2 linked regions of the Skermanella sp. TT6 genome follow. Each later gene encodes a partner of the first gene's protein in a complex. Links are inferred from orthologs where the notes say so. Each region holds a gene or a part of one and is shown in the gene's direction. Other genes may lie near its edges. The genes, in order: IGS68_RS19780 and IGS68_RS17735.

Region 1 (14,421 bases):
ATTTCACACTCGCGAAGCGCTATATAAATCATCTCTTGCGGAACCCGAAATTCGGTGAGCTTGGCAAGTAATCACATGATTACAGATCTTCAAAGCTTGCCCGACGGAACATCGATTGAAACCGATGTCTGTATCGTGGGCGCCGGCGCCGCCGGTATTACCTTGGCGATGGAACTGCTGGGGCATGATTTCCATGTATGTGTGCTTGAAAGCGGCGGCCTGGATTTCGAGGACGATATCCAGGCCTTGAACGATGCCGACTGTATCGGCGAACATCGGGTCGATCTGCTGTGGAGCCGGCTGCGGTATTTCGGCGGAACCACCGGGCACTGGGGCGGTAATTGCGCGCCGCTCGACGAGCAGGATTTCGAGGAGCGCGCCTGGGTGCCGGACAGCGGCTGGCCGTTCCCCAAATCCGAGTTGGATGCCATCTACCCCAAGGCGTACGAGTATTGCGAACTGCCGTCGGCCAATTTCTCGGCCGATTACTGGGCGGCGCAGTCCGCGTCTTTCCGGGAGCGGCGGATCTCCCTGGCGGGCGATCCGATCGGCGAGAAGATCATGCTGAAGAGCCCACCGACCCGTTTCGGCGAGGTTTACCGGAACGCGCTCGCCCAGACCGGCAACCGATGCGATGTCTATCTCCACGCCAATGTCGTCGAGATCGAAACCACCGAGGAGGCCAACCGGGTCACCGCCCTGAGGACCAGGGGCCTCGACGGGCAGACCTGCCGTTTCCGCGCAGGCGTCTTCATCCTGGCGTCGGGCATCGAGAACGCTCGTCTGCTGTTGCTGTCGGACCGCGTGCGCCCCCGGGGACTGGGCAACGATCACGACGTGGTCGGCCGTTACTTCATGGCACACACCACTCTTCGCACCGGCCGGGCGATGCTGTCGCTGCCCGAGGGGACCGCCAGCTACTACGCGACCCTCGGGTGGGAGCAGCGCTTCCTGACCGAGACAAGTCCCTTCATCGACGCGCTCCAGCCCAGCCGCGCCGCGCAGGAGCGCGAGGGCATCCTGAACAGCGTCGTGTTCTTCGAGGAAAGCTACGAGGGCGAAAAGACTCCCGGCTTCGTCGCCATGCGGCGGATCGCCAAGCAGATCGTCCACGGGCGCATGCCATCCAACCTGGTGCGAGATCTGGGCATCGTGGTCGGCGACCTGGACGAGGTGGTGAAGGCCCTCTATGCGCGAAGCGTCGGCGATCGCAGCTACAGGATCCTGCAGACCCGCTTCTTCTGCGAGCAGGCGCCGGACCGCGACAGCCGTGTCAGATTGGGGGACGATGTCGATGCCCTCGGGCAACGGAAGCTGGTGCTCGACTGGCGGCTGAACGACCTGGACAAGCGTACCGTCATCCGGACCCAGAAACTGCTGGCGGAGCAGTTCGGCGCGCTCGGGATCGGGCGGCTCCAGGTGGAGTTCGACTCGGAAACCGATCCATGGCCCCGCGGCGTCGACTCGTCGGCCCATTTCATGGGCACGACCCGGATGAGCACCGATCCCCGCCGCGGCGTGGTCGACGGCGACTGCCGGGTCCATGGCATCGACAATCTCTACGTGGCCGGCGGGTCGGTGATGCCGACGTCCGGGGCGACCATGGTGACCGTCAATATCGTGGCCCTGGCCGTGCGCCTCGCGGGGCACCTGCGGACCCGGCTCAGTTGAACCGGGAATTTTCCTGAGCGGAGACCGACCATGAACCGACGCGAGCTTCTCGCCACCGCCGCCGCGGCGGGCCTGCTGTACGGGTCGCCGGGGCCGGCCCAGGCCGCGGCGGCCGCCCCGCCCGAAGCGCAGCGCCTGCTCGCCCTGCTGCGCTCCCCGGCGGCGGCGCGCCGGATCGGCCGGGCATACCTCGAAACGGCGAGGGATGAGGCGGACCCGGCCAAGCTGGCCGCGCTGATCGTCGGTGGCGGCGGGATGTCGGATGGCGACCTCTTGCGTCACGTCGCCGAACGCCAGCGGGCCGATTTCGCCGCCGGCCGGACGGTCAAGCTCGACGGCTGGGTGCTGTCCCGGACGGAGGCCCGCCTGTATGCCCTGGCGTCGGTTTGAGCGATGCGGCGATCCGTTCCCGGGAGTTCGAACCCTGTCCGTGCAGGTCCGGGCTTGTCCGTCGCCGGTCGTCAAGGTGGTGCCCGCTGCCGGGATCGAACCGGCACGACCGAAGGTCGAGGGATTTTAAGTCCCTTGCGTCTACCAATTCCGCCAAGCGGGCACGGGGGGAGAAGCCACACACCCTAATCCGCGCATGGACGCCCCGCAAGCATCTTGCCGAAGCCGGCCGCAAGGCCATCTAGCGGGGAATGGAAACCATCAATTGGCTCGGCCTGATATCCCTGCTGCTGGTCGCCCTCCTCGTGGGACCGGCGGCCTTCCGCATGAACCGCGGCGGCCAGTGGCTGCCCAAGGTGGCGGTCTGGCTCGCGATCCTGGTCGGGCTGATGTTCGTGTACCAGACCTTCGGGCCGTTCTGACCCGAAGCATCCCGTCAGTCGTGGTCGAACATGCCGTTCATCGTCATGACGCCGATGGCGATGGCGACGGTGCCGAAGGTCGCCATCAGCCCGAAGAACAGCAGCAGGATCGCCAGGACGCCGCCGTCGCTCTGTCCCATCAGGGTGCGCAGGCTGGCGATGTCCAGCAGCAGAAGGCCGGTTCCCAGCACACCGCCGCCCGCCGCACCGCTCGTCAGGTGCTTCAGGAGGAACATCACCAGGGTTTTTTCGAACGACCTCATGCGGAGGTAGGTGGGATTCCGAAACCCTGCGGCAAACTGTCGCTGCCATTATTCGCCGGAACTGTCCGTCAGGGATACCCCTTCAGGAATACCCGACCGTTACCGACGGCTCGCCGCCCAGGTCCCGGACCAGGGATGCGACAGCTTCGGTCGCTTGCTCCAGCATGGCTTCGTCGGTGCCGTGCAGCACCAGGCTGACGCCGTATTCCTTGTTCCGCAGATAGGGGTAGCTGCCGATCTCGATCTCGGGGAAACGCTTCTGAACCGCTTCCAGCCCTTCTGCCAGCGTGCCCTCCGGCAGGCCGCAGCTTACCGTCCGGGCCAGCATGCGGGCGCCGCCGCGCAACCGGGGAAGCAGGTTCTCCACCATGCCCTGCATGATCATCGGCACGCCGGCCAGCACGAACACGTTGCCGATCTGGAAGCCGGGAGCCTTGCTCACCGGGTTGTCGATCAGGATGCCCCCGGCCGGAATGTTGGCCATGCGCAGGCGTGCCTCGTTGATCTGGTCGGTCTTGTAATGGGCTTGCAGCCGCGCGACCGCCTCGGCGTTCCGTTCCAGCGCCACGCCGAACGCCTTCGCGATGCATTCCGCCGTGATGTCGTCGTGCGTCGGGCCGATGCCGCCCGTGGTGAAGACATAGGTGTAGCGGGCGCGCAGCGCGTTGACCGCGTCGATGATCTCGCCCTCCAGGTCGGGGACGACCCGGGCCTCGCGCAGGCGGATGCCGACTTCGTTCAGCTTCTCCGCCAGGAAGGGCAGGTTGGCGTCCTTGGTCCGCCCCGACAGGATCTCGTTGCCGATGATAAGCAGGGCGGCGGTGACGTCCGCCTCCCGGGTGTTCTGGGTCATGGTCGCGCTTCTTCCCTGGTTCGCCGTGCCGGCTCGAAGATCGATCCCGGTGCAACAGGCCACGGACGGAAAAGTCGGGGATGTGCTCGCCGATGGCAAGCTTCCGGTCAGCGCTGGTCCAGCATGCGGCGCACCGTTTCCGCCAGCAGGCCGGCTTCGACCGGCTTGATCAGGATCTGCCCGACCTCCGGGTCGAGGCCCAGTTCGGAGACCGGGTCGCCATAGCCGCTGCACAGGATCACGGGCAGCCGGGGGCAATCCTGCGCCAGCCGCGCCGCCAGATCCTGGCCCGACATGCCCGGCATCATCTGGTCGGAGATCACCAAGTCCCAGGCGTCCGGCTCCTCCCGGATCACGGACAGAGCCTCCTCCGCGCTGATGCAGCAGCCGACCTCGTAGCCCAGCCGCTCCAGGCCCTGGGCGATCACGCTGGACACCATGTCCTCGTCGTCGACGATCAGGATGCGCTCGCTGCCGCGCGGCGCGCTGGCCGCCCAGTGGGCCTGCTCGACCACGGCGCCCTCCAGAGTCGGCAGGTAGACCTGGAAACGGGTCCCGTCGCCGGGCTTGCTCTCGACCATCATCGCGCCGCGATGGGCGCTGACGATGCCGTGCACGGCGGCCAGCCCCAGCCCGGTACCCTTGCCGATCCCCTTGGTGGTGAAGAACGGTTCCAGCATGCGCCCCATCACCTCGACCGGCATCCCGGACCCGCTGTCGGACACGGTCAGCCGCACGTAGCGGACCGGATGATCCCGGTTGATCGGCAGCACGCCGATCCACATGCGGGTCGAGCCGGGACGCTCGCCGGGGCCCATGCGGGCCGGTATCAGGTCGCCCCGCAGGTCCAGCGCCTCGCGCAGCCCCTCCGCGCAGCCGCCGTCCAGGGTCGGCATGTCGATCTCCAGCGCCAGTTCCCCCGGCCCGGTGCCGATCGCGTCGGCCGCGTTGACGCACAGGTTCATCAGGACCTGGCTCATCTGGGTCGGGTTGGCGTGGACCAGCGCCGAAACCGCGTCGACGCGGCAGGTCAGGTTGATCGACTTGGGCAGGGTCGCGCGCAGCAGGGCGACCGTCTCGTCCAGCACCGCGATCATGTTGACGGTCTCGCGCTCCACGCCCTCGGACCGGCTGAAGGCCAGGATCTGCTGGACCAGCCGCTTGGCGCGCTCCCCCGCGACCATGAGCTGCACAGCGAATTCGTGCTCCGGCGCGGCGGGGTCGAGGTCCTCGACCAGGAACGAGGCGTAGCCCATCATGGCGGCCAGGACATTGTTGAAGTCGTGGGCGATGCCGCCGGCCAGCCGGCCGATCGCCTCGAGTTTCTGGGCCTGGTGGAACTGCTCGGTCAGGCGGGCGCGCTCGTCCTCGGCCCGCCGGCGTTCGCTGATGTCGCGCACGATATAGACCATGCCGCCGTCGTCGAGCCCGGTCAGCGTCAGGTCCTGGGCGAAGGTGCTGCCGTCGCGGCGGCGACCGGTCACTTCCCCGCGCCAGCGCCCCTCCTCGATCAGGCGGGGCAGCGCGTCGGACTGCAGGTGGACCCGCTCCGCCGCGGCGTAGAGCGACAGCCAGCTTCGTCCCAGCAGGTCGCGGGTGTCGTCGAAGCCGTGCATGCGGGCGTGGCTGTCGTTCAGGTAGGTGAAGGTGCCTGCCTGGTCGAGGATCGCGACGCCGTCGGCCGACGCTTCCAGCGCCGTCAGCCGGTGCCGCAGCAGATGTTCGGCCTGTTTCTGCGCCGTGATGTCGGTATGGACGCAGATCGTGTCTCCGCCGGCCGTGCGGCGGCGATCGATCAGGAGCACCCGGCCGTCGCCCAGGGTCGCCTCCCACGGCACGCCGGCGGGTGCGGCTTCCGACGCCGGGGCCGTGGCAAGCTCGCCGTGCACGCGAAGATGCTCCGCGTTGCCGAATACCACCCCGCCATGGGCGTCCAGCAGCATGAAGCCGCCCGGCGCCGATTCGATCGCTTCCCTGAGCCGCACCAGGGAGGCGACGGCGGACGCCTCGGCCCGGCGGGCGGCTTCGCCGCGGCGCTCGGCCTTGCGTGCCCTGAGCCAGAGGGGGAGCGCCGCCGCGACCCCGATTCCCAGGCCGATTCCCAGGCCGATCCGAAGGTCTTCCGCCGTCGGCCAACCGGCTATCGCGGTCAGTATCAGGCCCGCGGTCGCCGAGGCGAGGGCCGTGCCCATGGCCAGCGACGGCCGTAGCGTCCGGATCTGTCCCGGTCCCCCGTGGGGGTTATCCACGCGCTCGGTCGTCACTGGAGGCGGCGCGCCTCCTGCGCCCGCAGCGCGGCCTGGGTCCGGTTCTTGGCGCCCAGCTTGCGGCAGATGCCGCGGATATGCAGCTTGATGGTGACTTCCTGAAGCTCCAGGGCCCGCGCGATCTCCTTGTTGGACCAACCCTTCTCGAGATACTGCAGGACCTCCCGCTCGCGCTGGGTCAGCAGGGCGTGGCCGTCCGCCTCGGCGCTTTCCACGGCCGGGGCGTCCACGGCACCGAAGGGAACGAATTTCTCCCCCGCCATGATCAGGCGGATCGCCGAGACCAGGGCCGGGCCGGTGAGCGTCTTGGGCAGGAAGCCCTGCGCGCCGAGATCTATGGCGGTGCGGACGTCCTCGTGGCTGGCGCCGCCGGACATGATCACCACCGGCACGTCGGGAAGCCGCTCGCGCATCCGGCGCAACCCGTCCAGCCCGTCCATGCCGGGCATCCTCAGGTCCAGGATGACCAAGGCGAAGTCGCCGGCTTCCTCAACCGCCTTGTAGGCCGTGGTGAAGCTGTCGGCCGATACGATCTCGGCATCGGGCTCCAATCGTTCGATATAGCTTTTCAGCGCATCCCGAACCATGTTGTGGTCGTCGGCGAGCAGAATACGCATGCTAAGCAATCCCGAGGTACGAGTTGCTTCAGCTATATCATAAAAAGTTATTCAAACCTTACTTGAGCCCCCGGATACCTATACGAAAGTTTGAGTTGGCCCCCTTGCCGCCGAAAGGGCCGCGACGGTTACCATGATCCTTCCGGACGTCCTCGCCCCTGGCCTGGATCTCGTGCTCTGCGGGACCGCGCCCAGCCGCGCCTCCAAGGAGGCCGCCGCCTACTACGCCAAGCCGGGAAACCGGTTCTGGCCGACGCTGCACCTCGTCGGCCTGACGCCCCGCCTGCTGAAGCCCCATGAATACCCAGAGGTGATCGGGTACGGGCTGGGATTGACCGACCTGTGCAAGACGGAATGGGGCAGCGACCAGGAACTGACGAAACACTGCTTCGATGTCTCGGGCTTCGTCGCGAAGATGGACCGTTACCGGCCGGCCGCGGTCGCCTTCGACAGCAAGAACGCCGGCAAGACCTTCTTCCGGCGCGCGGCGGTCCAATACGGCCTCCAGGAGGAGACCCTGTTCGGCGCCGCGATCTTCATCGTGCCGTCGCCCTCGGGGCGCGCCCGCAGCCATTGGGACACGGCGCCGTGGCAGGAACTGGGCGAGTTCGTGGCCCGGCGCCGCGCCGCCCGCCGGCCCTGACCTCGAGCAGCCGCGACGGGGCGTCGCTATGGCGGGCGCATTACCTCTTTAGTCGTAATTGGCGATAGACCTGTGCCCGCGGTTCTGGTAACAGACAGGCAACGGGGCAATCCTTCACACCCGGAAGTTTTATTCAATTAGAGAAAAAAAGCATTGGCTGGTCGGCGGGCGGGACGGTGCGCTGGGAGTCAGCGGGACCGTCGGTCCGACCGGGCCGTGGGGATAGATGGGACGTGGCCGAGTTGTTGCCCCTGATTCATTCGGAGAACGAGGCAGGCAAGGCCACCTTGAGCCTTCCGGACGATCTCGACCTGCCGATGGCCGCATCCCTGGTGGAGAGCCTGCGGGCCGCCTTCAGCGAATATTCGGACATCGTCGTGATCGCCGCGACGGTGGAGCGGGCAAGCACGGCCGCCGTGCAGGCGCTGGTGGCGGCGACCCGGCACGCCGAGGGGACCGGCCAGCGTTTCGCCATCGCCGCGCCGTCGGATGTCCTGACGGACGTGTGCGCGGACCTCGGCCTGGCCGGCTGGCTTAAGGAGTGGAGCCTGAAATGAAGAAGAAGGTGCTGACCGTCGACGACTCGCGGACCATGCGCGAGATGGTCTCCTTCACCCTGCGCGGTGCCGGGTTCGACGTCGTCGAAGCCATCGACGGACAGCAGGCGCTGGTGGTCCTGGCCAGCCACAAGGTCGACCTGATCCTGGCCGACCTGAACATGCCCAACATGGACGGCATCAGCCTGATCCGGAAGGTCAGGGCCAGCGGCGGCCACCGCACCGTGCCGATCCTCATGCTGACGACCGAATCGGATGACGCCAAGAAGCAGGAGGGGCGGGCCGCCGGGGCTACGGGATGGATCGTCAAGCCGTTCAACCCCGAGAAGCTGATACAGGTCGTGCAAAAGGTCATGGGCTGAGCCGGCCATGACGGGCGCCTACCTCGACGACCTCGACCGCTTCAAGGCCACATATTTCGACGAATGCGCCGAACTCCTCGCCGTCGCCGAAGCGGGGCTGCTGCGCCTGTCGCCGCAGAACATCGACCTGGACGAGATCAACGCCGTGTTCCGGGCCGTCCACTCGATCAAAGGCGGCGGCGGCACCTTCGGCTTTTCCCAGCTGGTGGCCTTCACCCACGAGTTCGAGGCGGTCATGGACCGCCTGCGGTCGCAGCAGATCGGTGTCACGACCGAATTGGTGGATGTCCTGATCCAGGCCAACGACGTCATGGCCCGGCTCCTGACCTGCGCCCGCGACGGGCTGGCGGTTCCGGCCGGTCTCGCCGACGCGTCCGCCTCGGACCTCAGGCGCTTCCTCCACAAGGAAGCGTCCGGTCCCGGCGCTCCGGCGCCGCAGCCGACCGCGGCGCGGAAGGCGCCGGTGCCGGCGGCCCGCAGCTTCGTCATATACTTCATGCCCAAGAGCGACCTCCTGCTCAGCGGCAACGAGCCGGCCTTCCTGCTCCGGGCCCTGAAGCGGCTCGGCCAGGCCGAGGTGGTCTGCGACATGGGGCGGGTTCCGCCGCTCTTCGAACTGGATGGCGAAAGCCTTCACCTGTTCTGGCAGATCGCCCTGACCGGCGCCACCGACGAGGCGGCGATCCGCGACGTCTTCGAATTCGTCGTGGACGACTGCCAGGTGGACATCGTCGAGACCACCGGCTCCGCCGACGGCGGGGAGGAGGAGGCGTTCGGCGTGTTCGAGGAGAACCTGCCCTATGTCCCGCCCGGCCAGCTGACCGTCTACGAAGCCGGCGCGGTCGACGGCGCCCAGGCAGCCCCGGTCCGGCCGGAAGGCGGCCCGGGTCCGGGTTCCGGTGCCGCGGCCGGCGGCGGGCTGGGCGGTCACACGATCCGGGTCGATCTGGACAAGGTGGACCGGCTGGTCAACCTTGTCGGCGAGATGGTCATCACCCAGGCGATGATCAGCGAACAGCTCCGCGACGTGCCGCCCGGCACGCTCCAGCAGCTGGTCGAGGGGCTGGAGGAGCTGAGCCGCCACACCCGCGAACTCCAGGAGAGCGTGATGGCGATCCGGGCGCAGCAGGTCCGGTCGGTGTTCTCCCGCATGCCCCGGCTGGTCCGCGAGGTCGCCGCCCAGACCGGCAAGGAAGTCATGCTCGCCACCTCGGGGGAGACCACGGAGGTGGACAAGACCGTGGTCGAGAACCTGGTCGACCCGCTGACCCACATGATCCGCAATTCGATCGACCACGGCCTGGAAACGCCTGACGAGCGGGAGACGGTCGGCAAGCCGCGCAGCGGGACGGTCCATCTCTCCGCGCAGCACCGGTCCGGCCGGATCGTGATCGAGGTGGCCGACGACGGGCGGGGAATCAACCGGCAGCGGGTGCTCCAGAAGGCGGTCGAGCAGGGGCTCGTCCCCGCCGGCGCCGGCCTGTCGGAGGAGGAGATCGACAACCTCATCTTCCTGCCCGGCTTCTCCACGGCCGACGCCGTCTCGGCGATCTCGGGCCGCGGCGTGGGCATGGACGTCGTCCGGCGCAACATCGCCAGCCTGGGCGGGCGGATCGGCGTCCATTCGACGCCGGGCGTGGGCACGCGCTTCGTGCTGTCGCTTCCGCTCACCCTGGCCGTGCTGGACGGCATGGTCATCTCGGTCGGCGAGCAGCGTTTCGTGCTGCCGCTGACCAACATCATAGAAAGCCTGCGGCCCCGCAAGGCCGACCTGCAGAGCGTCGCGAACCAGTGCGACGTCATCATGGCGCGCGGCGAGTACGTGCGTCTGGTCTATGTCGACCGCCTGTTCCGGATCGACGGCGCGATCGGCGATCCGACGCGGGGCCTGGTCGTCCTGGTCGAGACGGAGGAGGGCGGGCGCCTCGGTCTCGTGGTGGACGAGGTGCTCGGCCAGCAGCAGGTCGTCATCAAGAGCCTGGAAAGCAACTTCCAGCGTCTCGACGGCGTCTCCGCCGCGACCATCCTGGGCGATGGTCGCGTCGCCCTGATCCTCGACGTCGCCGGCCTGCAGAGCATGAGCCGCAACACCCCTGCGCGCGCGGTCCCCGCCGCCGCACTGCCCGCCGCCTAGGATAAGACAGATGGCAACAGTCCCTTCGGCCGCCCTGCCGGCCGTTCCGCGAGATCAGGCCGGACCGGCTTCGGCCGAGGAACAATACGTCACCTTTACCGTCGGGACGGAGGAGTACGGCGTCAACATCCTGTCCGTGCGCGAGATCCGCGGCTGGACGCCGGAGACCAAGCTTCCCAACATGCCCGACTACGTGCGCGGCGTGGTCAACCTGCGCGGCATCATCATCCCGATCTTCGACCTGCGCGCCCGCTTCGGCGGTGGCCAGACCGAGGTGACCAAACGCCACGTGGTGGTGGTCCTGCAGGTCGGTGAACGTACCCGGGGCATCCTGGTGGACGCCATATCCGACATCCTGACCGTCGCCCACGACGCGGTGAAGCCGCCGCCGGATATCGACAGCGGGCTGATCGACCAACAATACCTGAGCGGGCTGGTCACGGCGGAGAACCGCATGGTGACCTTGCTGGACGTGACCCGCCTGTTCGCCGGGGACGCCGTCGAGGTGCTCGCTTCCCATCCTATCCAGATCCCGCATCAGGCGCAGGCCTGAGCGGAGCCGCAAGGGGATTCCACCATGTCCGTCACCGATCGAACCTCCGCCCCGGCTCGGCTCGGCATCAAAAAGCGCCTGTGGCTCGCGTTCGGCCTGATGGTCGGCCTGCTGGTCGCCGGCTTCGGCTATGGCGGATACAGCCTGCTGGACACCGCGGCCGTTATCCATCACTTGAGCGACATCGGGGAGGAGGCGAGGCTCGCCAAGGACCTGGAGTCCGAGATGGTCGGTCTCCGCATCACCGCGCGCAACTTCGCGTACAGCGGAGACCAGAAGCTGCCGCCGATCGTCAGAGACCTGCACGCCACGCTGATGGGCCACATCGGCACCACGAAGAAGGCGGTCGAAGACCCGATGCGCCTGAGGCTGGTGGCCGACATCGAAGCGCTCGCCGCCGACTACCTGGTCAACTTCGAGAAGCTGGTGGACCTGCGGACCCGGCAGGACACCCTGCTGCGCGAACGGATGGAGCCCTTGGCCGACAGGGTCTTCGGGCACTTCGCCGAACTGAAGGACAAGTCCGCGGCCGCGGGCGCGATCGCCGCGTCGTTCGCCGCCGCGGAGGCGGAGGGGCACTGGCTTGTCGCGCGGCTGGCGGCCGAACGGTTCCTGACCAGCGGGGACCAGTCGGCCCGGCAGAAGTTCGATGACAACATCGCCGAACTGCGCCTGCATCTCGAACAATTCGACGCGGAACTGAAGGATCCGAAGCTGCAGGAGGTCAGGGCCGCCCTCGCCGAGGGGGTCAAGCAGTTCACCGCCGGTTTCAACGAGATCCTGTCGAGCAACGTGGAGATCCTCCGGCTGCGCGACGACGTCCTGCTCAACGTGGGCACGGCCACCTCGAAGAAGGCGGTCGAGATCGTCAGCTCGGCGGAAGCGAGCCAGACGGAAATCGAGGCCGCGGCGGCGGCGCAGGCCCGGACCGCCCTGACGATCACCATGATCATCGGCGTGATCTCCATCCTGCTCGGGATCATCGCCGCCAACCTGATCTCGCGCAGCATCATCAACCCGGTCAACGCGCTCCGCAAGGTGATGGCCGACCTGACCGACGGCGACCTCGCCGTCACGGTTCCCGGCACCGCCGACCGTGACGAACTGGGCGACATGGCGCGCGCCGTGGATGCGTTCAAGACCGTCGCCGTGGCGGCGGTGCGGACCCGGATCGGCCTCGACAACGTCAGCGCCAACATCATGATGTCCGACGCGGACGGCAAGATCGTCTATTGCAACCGGGCGATCATGGGCATGTTCGGCGCGTGCGAGGCCGATCTGCGCAAGAGCCTGCCGGCCTTCGACTCGAAGACCCTGATCGGGACGAACATCGACATCTTCCATCGCGATCCGTCGCACCAGCGCCGGCTGCTCGACGGGTTGACCGGCAGTCACAAGGGCATCGCCAAGGCCGGCGGCCATACCTTCCAGGTCATCGCCCATCCGGTGTCCGGCCAGCGCGGGGAACGCCTCGGCACCATCATCGAATGGCGCGACCTGACAGAGGAGCTCCAGGTCGAGGAGGAGATCGGCGGCATCGTCGCCGGCGCGGTGCGGGGCGACTTCTCCGCCCGGATCGAACTGGCGGGCAAGAGCGGGTTCTTCCTGACTGTCAGCGAGGGCATCAATGATCTGGCGGAGAATGTCTGCGCCGTCGCCGAGGATCTGGCCTCCGTCCTCCAGTCCCTGTCCCACGGCGACCTGACCCGCCGGATCGAGAAGGACTACGAAGGCGTCTTCCAGCGCCTCAAGAGCGACTTCAACTCCACGGCCGAAAAGCTCTCGGACATCGTGGGCCGGATCAGCCAGTCCACGGCCGCGATCTCCGAAGCGGCGCGCGAGGTTTCGGCGGGAAGCCTCGACCTGTCCGAACGGACCGAGCAGCAGGCTTCCAGCCTGGAGGAGACGGCGGCCAGCATGGAGCAACTCGCCGCGACGGTGCGCAGCAACGCCGACAATGCCAAGCAGGTCAACGAAGTCGCCTCGACCGCCCGTACCGCCGCCGATCGCGGCGGCAAGGTCGCCGGCGATGCGGTGGATGCCATGCGCAGGATCGAGAGCTCCAGCCAGAAGATCAGCGACATCATCGGCGTGATCGACGAGATCGCCTTCCAGACCAATCTCCTGGCGCTGAACGCGGCGGTCGAGGCCGCCCGGGCGGGCGACGCCGGACGCGGCTTCGCGGTGGTGGCGCAGGAGGTCCGGACGCTGGCCCAGCGCTCGGCCCAGGCGTCGAAGGAGATCAAGGCGCTGATCATCGACAGCAACACCCAGGTGCGCGACGGCGTCGACCTGGTCGGGAACGCCGGCGGCGCGCTGTCGGACATCGTGGCGGGTGTCAGCAGGGTGGCCGATTTGGTCGCGGAGATCGCCCGCGCGACCGCCGAGCAGGCCAACGGCCTGGACGAGATCAACGGCGCCGTCGCCCAGATGGACGAGATGACCCAGAAGAACGCGGCGCTGGTCGAGCAGAGTTCGGCCGCGGCGCGTTCGATGGAGGGGCAGGCCCATGATCTCGGCTCGCTGATCTCGTTCTTCAGCGTCTCCGGCGGCCTGGCCGCTGCCGAAGAGCTCCCGTCGCGGCCCGCGCCGGTCCCGATGCGCAAGACCGTGGGCGGCGGGCGTTCCGCTCCCCGTCCGGCGGCCCGCCCCGCCGCCTCCGAAGGCAAGCGGGTCGTCCCGCACCCGACCACCCTGCGCCGGGTGGAGACCAACGACGACCCCGATTGGAAGGAGTTCTGAGCGGGCGCGGCAGCTCCGGCTCGTGACGTTTCATTACCTTTCATGACATCTGGCGACATGCCCCCGCGCGGGAGGGATCGAATGACTGAAGCGGCGCACCGGAGCGCGCCGGCCGGCCGGGATCGGGAAAGAAGCCTGTCCCGGTCCACCGGCGAGCGCGAGTTCCATTTCACCCGCGGGCATTTCGACCAGATCGCGGCGCTGCTCCAGCAACTCACGGGCATCCATCTCGCTCCCCACAAGGTGGAAATGGTCTATTCCCGCCTTGCCCGCCGGCTGCGGGACCTGGGCATGGCGGACTTCGACGCCTATTGCGCCTTCCTGTCGTCCGGGTCGGGGGAAAGCGAGATCGGCCTGCTGGTCAATGCCCTGACCACCAACCTGACCCGCTTCTATCGGGAGCCGCACCATTTCGAGCATCTGGCCACGGTGGTGCTGCCCCGGGTCCAGGAACGGGAGGCCGGCGCAGCCAAGCCGCGCCTGCGGATCTGGTCGGCAGGCTGTTCCTCGGGCGAGGAGCCCTACACGATCGCGATGACCGTAGCGTCCACGGTGCCCGACCTCCACCGCTGGGACGTCAGGATCCTGGCGACCGACATCGACACACACATGGTCGAGACGGCGCGGCGGGGCGTCTACGCCGTGGAAGCCGCAAGCGCCATACCCGCGGCAGTCCGCTCGCGCCACACGTCGGAGCAGCAGCAGGCAAACCGGCGGGTGCTCTCGATGGGGGAGAGTCTGCGCAGCATGATTACCTTAAAGCCGCTGAACCTGCTCGAAGACTGGCCGATGCGCGGCCCCTTCGATGCGATCTTCTGCCGCAACGTGCTTATCTATTTCGACAGGCATGGTAGAACGGAAGTGATAGGGAAGTTCCATCAACTGCTTGATGGCGACGGGCATCTCTATCTCGGCCATTCAGAGAGTCTCTACGGCGTTTCCGAACA
Region 2 (14,271 bases), 490 kb from region 1 along the record:
GCGGCCCACGCGCGCGACGCGGTCGCGGTCACCCGCTTCCTGGCATGGCTCGCCTCGGCCGGCCCCACCGGAGAGGTCGGGGAGATCGCGGCCGCGGCCAAGCTGCTGGATCTGAGGCGCGGGGGAGGCCTGTTCCGCGACCTCAGCTTCGAGACCATCTCCGGATACGGGCCCAACGGCGCCATCGTCCATTACCGGGTATCGCCCAGGACCGAGCGCCGCTTGGTCCCGGGCAGCCTTTATCTGATCGACAGCGGCGCGCAGTACCTGGACGGCACCACCGACATCACCCGGACGATCGCCATCGGGGAGCCGACACCCGAGATGCGGGAGCGCTTCACGCTCGTGCTGAAGGGTCACATCGCCATCGCGACCGCCCGCTTCCCCAAGGGCACGACCGGGTCCCAGCTCGACAGCCTCGCCCGCCATGCCTTATGGCAGAAAGGCCTGGATTTCGACCATGGCACCGGCCACGGCGTCGGCAGCTACCTGAGCGTCCACGAGGGGCCGCAGCGGATCTCCAAGGTCGGCAACACGGTCGCGCTGGAGCCGGGCATGATCCTGTCCAACGAGCCCGGCTACTACCGGACGGGTGCTTACGGCATCAGGATCGAGAACCTGGTCGCGGTCCAGCCCTGCGCGGACCTGGAGGGCTCGGAGCGGCCCATGCTGTCGTTCGAGACGCTGACCCTGGCGCCGATCGACCTGGCGCTGGTCGAGCCGACCCTGCTGACCTCGGCGGAGATCGCCTGGCTCAACGCCTATCACGCCCGCGTCCGCGAGGCCCTGGTGCCGCAGCTCGACCCCGCGACCGCCGCCTGGCTGATCCAGGCCACGGACCCGGTCATGGCCTGACCGCCCGCGTTCCGTCGGGACGGATCCCGGTATGCGGGCCGGGTCGGCGGATGGGCATATCCGTGCCGGTTTAAACGCAATATTTACGCTCGCACAGCATGGTGGACGCTGCAGCATTCGGCCATAGCCGTCGGGTCGCATGCTGCCGCGAATTCTTCGAATGGCGGCGTCCGGATCGGCGGAGTCCGGGCGCTGCTGATGGAATGGGCGGGTTGCGGCGACCGGATGGATCGCGTGGCACGGCCATCGTCAACGGATGTATTTTGGAGCACACCATGAAGATCCTTGTGGTCGATGATTATGCAACCATGCGGCGTATCGTCCGTAACCTGCTGACCCAGATCGGCTATTCCGATATCGAGGAAGCGGGCGACGGCGTCACCGCGCTCGCCAAGCTGCGCGAGAGCAAGTTCGGCCTGGTGATCTCCGACTGGAACATGGAGCCGATGACGGGTCTTCAGCTTCTCAAGGAGATCCGCGCCGACAACAAGCTGAACGGCACGCCCTTCATCATGGTCACCGCCGAAAGCAAGACCGAGAACGTCGTCGCCGCCAAGGAAGCCGGCGTCAACAACTACATCGTCAAGCCTTTCAACGCCGACACGCTGAAGCAGAAGATCCAGTCCGTCATCGGTGGGTGACCGGAACGGATACGGGGGCGGTGGTGGACAGGCTGTTGCAGCTCACCGAAGACGAGTTCGAGCATATCGAGGATACCGTCGCGCGCACCGCGAAGGGCCGTGCCTTTCTGCGGCGCTACGCCCAGCGTGCTCAGGGCGGCGTGGCGGACGATATCCGGATCATGCTCGAACAGATGCGGTGCCTGCTGAACCAGGGCACCCCGATCTCCGGCGGAGCGTCGCATCTCGAGGTCCTGCGGCGCGAACTGCTGGAGATGGCCGGCTCGATCGAGAAGGCTCGCCGCGAGGTCGCGGCACTCCAGCCCCCGGACAGCGGCAACAACAAGATCCTGTCGGCGACGAACGAGCTGGACGCCATCGTCTCGGCGACGGAACGGGCGTCGTTCGACATCCTCAATTCCGCCGAACGCCTGATGGACCTGGGCGCCAAGCTTCGCAAGGGCGGGGCCGACCCCGATCTCTGCACCGAGGTCGAGTCGGAGGTGATGAACATCTTCACCGCCTGCTCCTTCCAGGACCTGACCGGGCAGCGCACGAGCAAGGTGGTCAATGCCTTGCGCTACATCGAGCAGCGCGTCAACGCGATGATCGCGATCTGGGGCGTGGAGGGCGTGAAGCCGGCCGACGAGGTACCCGACGTCTTCATCGACAAGCGCCCCGATGCGCACCTGCTGAACGGCCCGGCCCTGGACGGCCAGGGAGTCAGCCAGTCGGATGTCGATGCCCTCTTCGCCGATCCGCCGCCGGCACCGGCACCACCGCCGAAGCCCGCCAAGGCGGCGGTCCCGGTATCGCCGCCGCCTCCGGTTCCGGTGACGCCGCCACCCACGCACCCGCCGGCCCCTCCCGCCGTCGCGGTTCCGGCTCCGCCGAAGGCTGCGCGCAAGGCGGAGAAGGCTCCGCCGAAGCCGAAGGCCGCGGCCAAGCCGACGCCACCGCCGCCCGTCGACAAGGCGGCCAGCCCGCCGGCACCCAAACCGCCGGCTGCGCCTCCGGTAGCCAAACCACCTCCGGCACCGGAGCCGCCGGTCGTCACGGCGCCTCCGCCCACGGCACCGGCACCTCCGGCCCCTCCGCCGCCAGCACCTCCTCCGCCAGCACCTCCTCCGCCAGCACCTCCTCCGCCGCCCCCGGCCGCCGCACCCGCGCCGAAGGCGGCGCTGGACCAGTCCGCGATCGATGCCTTGTTCGGATGAGAGCGATTGACGCAGCGAGCATACTGGTTTGTGCGAGTTCAAACGATTTTAACGAAATGCGGGTAACCTGACCCGCGTACGAGGCAATTCACGGTCCCGGTACCAAGTCGAGGGCCGCAGAAATGGGAAAAGGGGCAGGGGATGATGGTCGAGACTACCGGGCGGAGCGCGCGGAAGCCTTTCATGGCGGAGTTGCAGCAAGCCCGGCGGGCCGCGGCACCCGGCGCCCCGCAGGGCGAACCCGCGGGCCTGATCTCCGGTCTGTCGTCGGACGCGGGGGTTCCGGCGGGTCCGATCTCAGTCGAGGTCGATCACACTCCCGTCCTTCGATCGATCGCGGAGCTTCATGCCAAGTTCGACCGGTTCATGAGCAGCGACCGGACCGACATCGAGCAGATCCAGGTCGAGATCGCCGACATTTCCGGCCGGATCAAGGCGACCAAGGCGGAAATGGCGGCACTCCGCCATCCCCTGGCCAGCGAAGACAAGTTCCAGCAGGCGTCCGAAGAGCTGAGCGCCGTGGTGAGCGCCACGGAGGCGGCGACCAACACGATCATCTCCTGCACGGAGGAGATCGAGGAGATCGTCCAGGAACTGAGGGCGCAGCTGCCCGATGGCTACCAGTCGAGCCGCGTCAACGACATGAACGAAATGATCGTCCGGATCTTCGAAGCCTGCAACTTCCAGGATCTGACGGGGCAGCGCATCACCAAGGTGGTCCGCGCACTCTCCTTCATCGAGGAGCGGGTAGATGCCATGATGGGCGTCTGGCACAAGCGCGAGTTCGAGACCATGCCGCTGCCCCCCGGCATCGCCGCCAAGGACGGCGACCTGGAACTTCACGGGCCGAACAAGGTCGATCCCAACAAGGGCATGATCAGCCAGGCGGACATTGACGCGCTGTTCGGGTGATTGGCGCGCGAGTTTTTCGGGCACGACTTTCCCGTTGGTGACGGGCCATTATCATAGTACAAAAGATATACCTATATCGTTTCAGGTATATCGTGTCCGTCGTACGTGCTTATCTCCGGTCGCTTCATGAAATTCGTTCCCTGCGGGCCGGCACTGGGGAGCGGTCTTACTATCCGGCGCTCCAGTCGCTGCTGAACGCCATAGGCGAGCAGAGGCGGCCTCGCGTGCTCTGCATCCAGGAACTCGCCGACCAAGGGGCCGGCCATCCCGATTTCGGCCTGTACAGCGCGACCCAGCTTCCTGCCCGGCAGGGCGAGCCGAGGCCGGGGACCTTGCCGGAACGCGGCGTCATCGAGGCCAAGCCGCCCCATGTCGCCGTCCACACGATCGCCGTGAGCCGGCAGGTCCAGGATTACTGGTCCCGCTACGGGCTCGTGCTCGTCACCAACTTCCGGGCCTTCCTGATCGTCGGCCGCGACCAGTTCGGCCACATGGTCAGGCTGGAGGAATTCACCCTGGCGGACAGCGATGCGGGGTTATGGGACTTGGCGGCGCAGCCGGCCCGGCTCAGCGAGGAACTGGAGACTCGGTGCGGGGAGTTCCTGATCCGGGCGCTGCTGCACAATGCTCCCCTGTCCCAGCCCAAGGACGTGGCCTGGTTCCTGGCGTCCTACGCGCGCGATGCGCTGGCGCGGCTGGAAGGGGCGAACGCGGGAACGGGTCAGTCCCTGGGGCGGCTGGACTCCGTGCGCGGCGCGCTGGAGGAGGCGCTGGGGATCACCTTCGGTGACGCCAAGGGCATTCATTTCTTCCATTCCACCCTGGTGCAGACCCTGTTCTACGGCCTGTTCTCGGCCTGGGTACTGTGGTGCAGGCAACATACCGACCTCCAAGCCCGCAAGGGGTTTTCCGCCAATGGGGCGGCATGGCATCTCCGGCTTCCGGTCCTGCGCGGCCTGTTCGAAGCGGTCAACACGCCAGGCGCGCTGGGGCCGCTGTGCCTGGACGAGGTCCTGGAATGGGCGGCGGGCACCCTGCGGCGGGTGGACGACGCCGCGTTCTTCAGCCGCTTCCGGCAGGACAGCGCGGTGCAGTACTTCTACGAGCCGTTCCTGGAAGCGTTCGATCCGGAACTGCGCCGGCAACTCGGCGTCTGGTACACCCCTCCTGAGGTCGTCGACTACATGGTCGAGCGGGTGGACCAGGTCCTGCGCCGGGATCTGAACCTGGCGCGCGGTCTTGCCGACGAAAGGGTGGTCGTGCTGGACCCCTGTTGCGGCACCGGTTCCTACCTTGTCTCGGTGCTGAACCGCATCGCCCGGACCCTCAGGGAAGAAGGCGAGGATGCCCTGGTCGGATCCTTCGTGAAGGAGGCGGCGATCCGGCGCATCCACGGCTTCGAGATCCTGCCTGCTCCCTTCGTCGTCGCGCACCTCCAGATGGCATTGATGCTCGAAGCCTTCGGCGCGCCGCTGGCGGCGGAGGGGTCGGCGACGTGGGAGCGGGCGGAATGGCCGAGCATCCGCCTGACCAATGCCCTGACCGGCTGGGACCCGGCCGCCGACGGCGAGGACTATCTGGCGCTGCCGGACCTTCAGAACGAGATGGACGCCGCGCGCCGGGTCAAGCGCGACGACGAGATACTGGTCGTCCTGGGCAACCCGCCCTACAACGGCTTCGCGGGCATCGGCGAGTCCGACGAGGAGCGCGGACTGACCCAGGCGTACCGGCAGACCCGCCGGGTCCGCCCGCCCGAGGGGCAGGGGCTGAACGACCTGTATGTCCGTTTCTTCCGCATCGCCGAGCGCCGGATCGCCGAACAGACCGGGCGGGGCGTGGTCTGTTTTATCACCAACTATTCCTGGCTCGATGGGCTCAGCTTCACGGGCATGCGCGAGCGGTACATGGAGGTGTTCGACCGTATCTGGATCGATTGCCTGAACGGCGACAAGTTCAAGACCGGCAAGGTGGCTCCGGACGGCCGGCCGGACCCCAGCATCTTCTCCACCGAGCGGAACCGCGAAGGCATCCAGATCGGCACGGCCGTGGCGCTTCTGGTGAGGCGCGACGACCCGTCGCCGGATGGTCGCGGGCGAGCCCCGGCGGAGATCGCGTTCCGGCATTTCTGGGGCCGCGACAAGCGCGAGGAACTGCGCATCCTGGCCGAGGGAGGCGACGGCCCGGCCTATGAGCCGGTGAGGCCGGCCCTGGATCTCGGATTGCCCATGATGCCGACGGCCTCGGCGGCGGATTACTTCGACTGGCCGTCGCTGGTGGAACTCATGCCGACGTCTTTTCCGGGCGTGAAGACCAGCCGCGACGACTTCCTGGTCGCCATCGACCGGGAAAAACTGGTCGAGCGGCTGACGGTGTATTTCGATCGCGGTTTGAGCAAGGGACTGTCGGGAATTCCGTGCTTGGCGGGGCGGGTTCAGTATCAGGCGGTCATCGCCTTTGCGAACCGGTCGCCGAAGATGACAGCCATCTGGGCTTTGGCGGCCGTCCATTCCCGGGGCGGCATCTTCCAGTCTTTCTCCGCGCGGTTCAAGACGAGAAACAGGAGCTTCAGCGCGGCCTCGTCATTGGGGAAATGCCCCCTGGCCCGGACCGCCCGGCGCAGCTTTGAGTTCAACGCTTCAATGGCATTGGTCGTGTAAAGGATGCGCCGGACCTCGCGCGGGAAGGCAAAGAAGGGGATGACCTCCGGCCACGCCCGCCGCCAAGCCTTGCCGATGGCCGCGTATTTTTCGCCCCAAGGCCCGGTCTCAAAGGCGCTCAGAGCCATCTCGGCGGCCTTGTCGTCGACAGCGTCGTAGACCGTCTTCAGGGCGGCGGCGATGGCCTTGCGGTCCTTCCAGGACGCGAACTCCATGCTGTGGCGCAGCAGATGAACGACGCAAGTCTGAACAATCGTCTCCGGATAGGCAGCCGCGATCGCCTCGGGAAAGCCTTTCAGCCCATCGACGACGGCCAGCAGGATGTCCTCCACACCCCGGTTCTTCAACTCGTTCAGGACGCGCAGCCAGAACTTGGCGCCCTCGTTCTGTTCGATCCACAGGCCCAGCACCTCCTTGGCGCCGTCGGCCCGCACGCCGATGGCGACATGGATGGCCTTGTTGCGGACCAGACCTTCGTCGCGGATCTTGACCCGGATGGCATCCAGGAACACCAGGGGGTAGATCGCCTCCAGCGGCCGGTTCTGCCAGGCCGTCACCTCCTCGATCACGGCGTCCGTCACCGTGGAGATCAGGTCGGCCGACACCTCGATGCCATAGAGCTCCCGCAGGTGTCCCGTGATCTCCCGGGTTGACATGCCGCGTGCGTACATTGAGATGATCTTCTCGTCGAAGCCGGGGAAGCGCCGCTGGTATTTGCCGATCAGCGCCGGATCGAACGTCCCCGACCGATCGCGGGGAATGGACAGACCCATCGAGCCGCCATCGGTCAGCACCGTCTTGTGGCCGTAACCGTTGCGACGGTTGCCGCTCTCATCTCCAGCCAGATGATGATCCAGCTCCGCCTTCAGCGCCCGCTCCGTCAGCGCCTTCTTCAGCTGGTCGAGCAGGCCGTTCTGGTCGAATGCCGTCTTCGCATCGGCTCCAGCCAGCAGCTGGTCAAGGATCGCGTCAGGGATAACAGGATCTTTGCGTCGGGCCATTCAGGGTCTCCTTCTGTTTCAGGATAACCCCGCCAAGCACGAAATTCCCGATAGTCCCTTGAGCAATGGCACCGTGCGGGAACATTATCCGGAAATCATGACGAGCGGGAACCGCTTCGACGCAGAGGCGACTCGCTCATATTTGGTCGCCAGGGGAATGTTGACTGAGAACATCATGCGATATTGTTACCGGCCTTTCGATATCCGGTGGATCTACTGGGAGCCTGAAACAAAATTGTTGGATGAGAAACGTGCAGAATACATGAAAGATATATCGGATAAGAACCATTGGTTAGAACTTCGCGAAAAACAGACTAAAAGCAACTTCGATCGAGGATACGTTGTTCAAGCTTTGGCCGACAACATGGGCAACGGGCTTTCGAGTTACTTTCCGCTTTATATCCAAGACGGCAGCTTGTATGCCAATCAGGAGATCGGTTCGTCTCAGACATACCGTAAAGATCCCGTTGCATCGGTGCTCGGTTCATCTTCGCAGGGCCAATCAACCTTAAGGTGTAATGTAACGGGGCGGGCTGAAAAATACCTCCATGCCGTAGGTTGCCCTGCGAATGACATGTTCTTTCATGTGGTCGGGATACTCAATTGTAACCTCTACCGAACACAAAACGCTGATCCTCTCCGTCTTGACTGGCCGCGGATTCCGCTTCCTCAGTCGGCTGATTTGATTTCTGCATCCGCTCAATTGGGGCGCAAAGTTGCGGATTTGCACAATCCCGCAGTTCACATCGATGGCGTTTCCTCCGGAAAAGTAGCGCTGGAGCTGCGCTCGATCGGCACGTTGCGCAGACTGGGCGACGGTCCCCTGGATCTCGGCCTTACCGCCCGCTGGGGCTATGCGGGCCAGAAGGGCGTCACCATGCCGGGGCGGGGCGACGCGCGGGAGCGGGAATTCTCCGACGACGAGATGGCGGCGCTCACCGAAGCGGCGGCCGTGCGGGGCCTGCTGCCCGGCGACCTTACGGCGCTGCTGGGCGGGTCCACCTACGATATCTTCCTGAACGGGACCGCCTACTGGTCGAACGTTCCCGCGCGTGTCTGGAACTACACGATCGGCGGCTATCAGGTGATCAAGAAGTGGCTGAGCTACCGGGAGCAGGCCCTGCTCGGACGTCCCTTGAAACCGGAGGAGGCCCGTTACGTGACCGAAGTGATACGGCGGATCGCGGCGCTGCTCCTGCTGGAACCGGCCCTGGACGACAATTACCGCGCGGTCGCCGCCGCCGCCCGCCGCTGGACCGAGTAACTTCATGGGTCGGGGCTGGTCACGGCTGCTGACCGGGGCTCCCCGGCCGCTCCGGCTGGGCGACATGTTCCGGGTCGGGCATGGGTTTCCCCGCCGCCGCGTCGATGAGGACGAGATCGACTTCCTGCGGGTGCATTACGAGACGGATTGCCCCGGTCTCGGCCATGTGGTCGAGATCGTCGACGACGGCATGATCTTCGAACTGTGGGGCCATCTCTTCACGACGTCCGAACCGCCAGCCTCCTCCCGGATCCGGCCGCTCAACCGGCTCGGACGGCTCCTGGCGCCAGAACGTGCGGGAGAATTCATCCTGCGCCGGGAGGTCCGCAGGCATCAGGTCACGATGGATCCCGCGCCGCGACGCTCCAGGCAGTGGCTTGTCCGGACATGGCTTCGCCGCACCCGCGGAGAACTTCCCATCCTGGAGGCCCTGGGCGGACGCATCCACCCTCCCGTCCGCCGCTGGCTCAAGGCCTGGACCTTCCGGCGGTTGCGGCGGCTGGGCGTCATGCCGCCCCATTCCGGCTTCCTAGATCACGGCATGCTGATCGACCGGATCGGCGCCACGGTCGAACTGACCTATGCCGGACGCGAACGCACCCTCTGGCTCGACCATATCCTCCTGCACAAGAACCATTCCATCCATCTGACCGGAATCGACCTGGAGATCGACGAGAAGCGGACGTTCCGCCTGGACAGGGTACAGGAATTGGTGCTTCCCGGAGTCGGATCGGTCAGGGACGAAGACCTGTACTGGGAACTGAACGCCCTGCTCTCGTCCCGGGAAAGCTGGCTTCGGCACTGGAACCGGCGCCAAGGCGAACTGGGGCGTCCGCCGGGGCCGCCGATCGGACCCGTCGGGCGTGCAGTGACGCGGGGGATGGCCCTGGCCGGCGCCCTGGCGCGCTCCTGCTCGCCCGAGGTGCTGTCGCGGGCCATCCGTTCGGCGGTCGGCAAGGCCAGGAGATGGCTGGCCGGAACCATCGGGTGGCGGCTGCGGGTTCTCCGGGAAGTCCGCCGCCGTCCGGTTCGGGCCGTGGTTCGGCGATCCCTTCCGGCGGCCGGCATGCCGGCTTGGAGACGGCGGTTGCTTCGGGCCGTCGAAACCCTCGAGGCCGGGGGCCGGGAACAGATCACCTGCCTGCTGCCCCTCGGCAGGCTGATGGATGATCCTGCCCTGGGGCACGCTTTCCTCAGGCATCTCGCCCGCGTGACGCTGACCGAGGCGATCCTTGATCCCCATGGGCATCCCCTGGCGCCGCGACTGCTGACCGAGGCGCTGATGCTGTCTTCCGGCATGCCACGCCCGGTCTCGGAGATCGAGTGCGAGAAGGCCCGGTCGCTCTTGCGGCGGGTCCGGGACTTGCAGCCGGGCTGGAGGAGGAAGGGACTCCCCACCGCTTGTCAATGATCCGAGTAGTGTCTGGGGGTGCCCCTTACGTCCGATGATTATGGTTCCCGACGGCCCGACACGCGTCAAGCCTGACCCTGCGGGTCACCGCCGATGGCGGCACGGGCTTGACTCGTGCCGTTCCGCCGGAAGCGCCGCCTCCATCGGATGTAAGGGACAGTATCACCTCCGCCCAGTTTCAGAGGCTTGCTTCAGGCGGCTTGGCGTGTCCGCCCGGCGCGTTGCGGGTCGTACAAGCCGCGGCCACGCAACATGGCGCAAGCGGTTTCCAGCAGCCGGTCGCCGACCGTGCGCAACGCCCGGCCATGACTGTGGCCGGCTTTGCGCAGGGCTTGATAGCGCACCTTGCAGGTGGCGTCGCATTGGACCGCGACACGGCTCCAATGATAGACTGCGTCGCGCAGACGCTGGCAACAGGCCTGACGCATCAGCACGATGCAACTCTTGCCACTACGCCGGGTCACCGGCGCCACGCCGGCCAGCGCCCGCAGGGCTTGATGGTCACCCGCCTTCAGGGGCTCGCCGGCCTCGACCAGCAGAGTGGCGCAGACGATCCTCCCAACCCCCGGCAAGGAGCGCAGGATCGTCACGTCGCTCTGCTGTGGCGGCTGCCCCGGCACCGCCTCCGGTTCCTCTGGAGAGGCCGCCAACTCGGTCAGGATCTGGTCGACCCGCCGCTCGGCCGCCGAGATCTGGCGGTTGACGAGGCGCAGCCGGTCGCGCAAAGCGCCGACATGGGCGCTCGCCGCCTCGACCGTGCCGGACGCCACCGTCAGCGCCGGACGACGCAGGCGTCGCACCACTTCGGCGGCGTCGAGCCGGCGAATCCGATGCTTCCTCAGCAGCTTGGCGATCGTGCTCTCGCGCACCCGGCGCGCCTTGGCCGGCGTTGGCGCCAGCGCCCAAAGATCCAGCAACCATGCCGCCGACAGATCGTCGGATAGGTCCAGAATCTGCGGGTAATAGCGCCAGAGCTGCTCGCGCATCCGATTGGTCAGGCGAACGCGCTCGTGCTTACACTCCTCGGTCATGCGCAGCCGTTCGCGCAGTTCGATCATTCTGGGCTCATCCCGCCTCAGGCGCCGGAAGCAGCGGGTATCGGTGCGCAGGCTGTCGCCCAACACCCGGGCATCGCGCCGGTCGTCCTTGGCTCCGGAAACTGAAAATCGGTCCCGGAAGCGGTCGAGTTGCTTGGGATTGATGGCGTGCACCGCGAAGCCGCGTTCCATCAGGCTCTCCACGACCGGACCGTGGGGCAGTTCGATGCCAATGCCGATGCGTTCCGGAGCGGCGCCCGTGGTCTCGATCAGCCAAGCCGCCAGACCGGCCAGTTCCTCGCCACTGTGGCGCACCGCGCGCTCCCCGCGTACCACGCCACGATCATCGACCAGGCAGACCTGATGAACCTCGCTCGCCCAGTCGATGCCGACATACCAGTCGAACATCTCACTCATTCAAGGGCTCCCATCCAAATGGGCCGCCGCAGCCTGGATCCACCCCTGTACTGGCGCTCGCTTGGCGCTGACTCCCCACTGGGCCTCAGCCGCGGCCTTGAACCGCCCCGGGATTCCCGGAGGCCGATTTAGTTGAGTCACGCCGCTATGGCGACGTCCTCGGTTTGAGCATAGTAGCGCGCTTCGGCCTCGGCGGGCGGGATATTGCCGATGGGCTCGAGCAGGCGCCGGTGGTTGAACCAGTCCACCCATTCCAGGGTGGCGAACTCGACGGCTTCCAGGGTGCGCCACGGTCCGCGGCGCCGGATCACCTCGGTCTTGTAGAGGCCGTTGATCGTCTCGGCCAAGGCATTGTCATAGGAATCGCCAACGCTTCCCACGGAGGGCTCGACGCCAGCGTCGGTGAGACGCTCGGTGTACTTGATAGCGACATATTGCGACCCGCGATCGGAATGATGAATGAGACCGCTGCCTTTGGCAGGTCGGCGGTCGTGAAGCGCCTGCTCCAGGGCATCCAGCACGAAGCCGGCGTGGGCGGTGCTGGAGACCCGCCAGCCGACGATCCGCCGGGCAAAGGCGTCGATGACGAAGGCCACGTAGACGAAGCCCTGCCAAGTCGCCACATACGTGAAATCCGCCAGCCACAGGGTGTTCGGGCGGGGCGCCCGGAACTGACGGTTCACCCGGTCGAGCGGACACGGCGCCGCCAGGTCGCTTATCGTCGTCCGTACCGTCTTGCCGCGTGTCACCCCCTTCAGCCCCATACGCCGCATCAGGCGGGCTACCGTGCAACGCGCCACGGCAAGGCCTTCCCGCCGCAACTGCCGCCAGACCTTCCGGACCCCGTAGACCTGGAAATTCTCATCCCAGATCCGCCGGATAACCACGCTTATCTCGGCATCGCTTCGCCAGCGGGCCGGCGCCTTTGACGGGTCAGTCCGCCGGGCGGCATGGGCGCGGTAGGTCGACGGGGCGATCGGCAGCACCTTGCAGATCGGCTCGACCCCGTGGACGGCGCGCTGCTCGTCGATGAAGGCGATCATTTCCGGAACGGGCGGTCGAGCTCCGCCTGGGCGAAATACGCCGATGCCTTGCGAAGGATCTCGTTTGCCTGGCGCAGCTCACGGACTTCGCGCTCCAGCGCCTTGATCCGCTCCTGCTCGTCCGTTGTCGGACCAGGCCGCTTGCCCTGGTCGCGCTCGGCCTGCCGGACCCAGCCCCGCAGCGTCTCCGCCGTGCAGCCGATCTTGGTCGCGATCGAGCTGATCGCCGCCCACTGCGACGCGTGCTCGCCTTCGTGCTCGAACACCATCCGAACCGCGCGTTCGCGGACTTCAGGGGCGTACTTGGGTGATGCCTGTTTCGTCATGATGACCCCAGTCTCTCAAGAAATGGGGCCTCCGGTAAACCCGGCGCGGTTCACCTGCCGCCGGGGCACGCGTCCCCCCCAGGTGTTCGTGACACAGGGGGCAAAAGGTTGCTCCCGGCGGATCGGCCCGATCAGTCAACGGCGCTATGATACCGCTGACCATTCGACCCGTGAAGGGTACAGGGGGCTATGCCGGGCATCGTCCGGGCAAGGACAACCGGCTGGTGCTTTGCGACTGTTATCTCAATGCGCTTTATGCGAACGAATGGTCGTTCGAGAGGCAGGAGATCGGCGGCGAATGGTTCGAATTCCCGGTGGATGCTCCCCTTCGCCGCTACCGTTACCGCACCGTCGCCCACTTCGTCGCACGGTGGGAGAACTCCCGCTATCGCCTAGACCGCACGTCCATACCGCGGATCTGCATGATCATCGACTGGTGGGACGCCGCCCTGGACCGCCCCTCCGACTCGGTCGGGTGAGGATTGTGCGGCCACGGAACCGCGGAAGGCAGCTGTCCATCAATCGGTCCTGCGCGGCGCGAAGACCGCTTTCAGGCTGGCTGTGTCGAGGATGCGGTCGGCCCACAGGTCCAGATCGTCGTCGGGTGCCCGGAGCACGCAGTGGAGAGTAGTCTCCGGCAAGTTTCCGAAGCGGCGGCGAAGCTGGCGCAACAGGATTTCGGCCTTGCCCTCGGCTCTACCCTCGGCCTTGCCCTCGGCCTTGCCTTCGGCTCTACCCTCCGCCTTTCCCTGGACCCTGCCGATCTGGATGCCTTCGGCCATCCATTGTTCCGACGCGATGGACATGACCCTCTCCTCCTGGCCCGGCAGGATCTCTCCGAGCATCCTGCTCAGCAGCCTTCGAAATCCCCTACACTGCAGAAGCCATCAAGCTTGGCTGAGCATTGGTCCGTCAATTAATTCTGCGCGGCGCGAAGATCGCCTCCAGATTCGACGCATCGAAGATGCGATCGGCCCACAGGTTCAGATCGTCGTCGGTTGCCTTGAGCACATGCTGAACCGTAATCTCCGGCAAGGTTCCGAAGCGGCGACGAAGCTGGCGCAACAGGATCTCGGCCTTGCCCTCGGCTCTTCCCTCAGCTCTTCCCTCGGCCTTGCCCTGAACCCTGCCGATCTGGATGCCTTCGGCCATCCATTGTTCCGACGCGATGGACATAACCCTCTCCTCCTGGCCCGGCAGGATCTCTCCGAGCACCTCTCTCAGCAGCCCCGGCGGTATCTCGTTGGGCTCGGCGACAATGTAGCGCACGAGGGTTATCAAGTCATCGACGCTGAGGGCCGCCGCCGCGCGGCCGAGCGTCAGCAGCTTGGTCCGCAGGTCGCCGTTTCCATCCCCGTGCTTGAGGATCAACAAACCGATCCTCAGGGCCTTCTGGCGGGACAGGACGGCGTCGTCGATGCGGCCCAGGTCGGCCAGGGAGTAGCGGAAATCGACAACGTGGGGCCGCAGCGCCTCGTCGTCGAAATCGAGTGCGTCGGCGAAGCTGAGCG

What was found.
Region 2: the proteins of IGS68_RS19780 (region 1) and IGS68_RS17735 are in contact, whole or in part, in a solved structure (PDB 1A0O), measured with the Escherichia coli proteins. The link is inferred for Skermanella sp. TT6 from one-to-one orthologs.

What each region holds. Positions count from the first base shown.
Region 1 is NZ_CP067420.1:4,253,491-4,267,911, reverse strand. The notes cover bases 7,653-10,615. They hold IGS68_RS19780 (chemotaxis protein CheA), read left to right. Parts: upstream 7,653-8,052; coding sequence 8,053-10,179; downstream 10,180-10,615. Other genes in these bases: IGS68_RS19775 (chemotaxis protein CheW), read left to right, coding at 10,190-10,615; IGS68_RS19785 (response regulator), read left to right, coding at 7,680-8,045; IGS68_RS19790 (STAS domain-containing protein), read left to right, coding at 7,653-7,683. Also shown: IGS68_RS19835 (GMC oxidoreductase), read left to right, coding at 202-1,671; IGS68_RS19830 (hypothetical protein), read left to right, coding at 1,702-2,061; IGS68_RS19820 (hypothetical protein), read left to right, coding at 2,313-2,483; IGS68_RS19815 (hypothetical protein), read right to left, coding at 2,498-2,746; IGS68_RS19810 (competence/damage-inducible protein A), read right to left, coding at 2,829-3,599; IGS68_RS19805 (hybrid sensor histidine kinase/response regulator), read right to left, coding at 3,707-5,863; IGS68_RS19800 (response regulator transcription factor), read right to left, coding at 5,860-6,483; IGS68_RS19795 (mismatch-specific DNA-glycosylase), read left to right, coding at 6,617-7,126; more of IGS68_RS19790, read left to right, coding at 7,360-7,652; more of IGS68_RS19775, read left to right, coding at 10,616-10,732; IGS68_RS19770 (methyl-accepting chemotaxis protein), read left to right, coding at 10,757-13,474; IGS68_RS19765 (CheR family methyltransferase), read left to right, coding at 13,556-14,421. UniProt on the Escherichia coli protein: Involved in the transmission of sensory signals from the chemoreceptors to the flagellar motors. CheA is autophosphorylated; it can transfer its phosphate group to either CheB or CheY.
Region 2 is NZ_CP067420.1:3,754,355-3,768,625, reverse strand. What follows is about bases 1-2,813. They hold IGS68_RS17735 (chemotaxis response regulator CheY), read left to right. Parts: upstream 1-1,130; coding sequence 1,131-1,496; downstream 1,497-2,813. Other genes in these bases: IGS68_RS17730 (protein phosphatase CheZ), read left to right, coding at 1,532-2,692; IGS68_RS17740 (aminopeptidase P family protein), read left to right, coding at 1-855. In the rest of the region: IGS68_RS17725 (protein phosphatase CheZ), read left to right, coding at 2,876-3,604; IGS68_RS17715 (IS256 family transposase), read right to left, coding at 6,042-7,262; IGS68_RS17710 (type ISP restriction/modification enzyme), read left to right, coding at 7,321-8,526; IGS68_RS17705 (hypothetical protein), read left to right, coding at 8,531-9,937; IGS68_RS17700 (IS110 family RNA-guided transposase), read right to left, coding at 10,129-11,391; IGS68_RS17690 (hypothetical protein), read left to right, coding at 12,985-13,239; IGS68_RS17685 (DUF4351 domain-containing protein), read right to left, coding at 13,279-13,566; IGS68_RS17680 (Rpn family recombination-promoting nuclease/putative transposase), read right to left, coding at 13,673-14,271. UniProt on the Escherichia coli protein: Involved in the transmission of sensory signals from the chemoreceptors to the flagellar motors.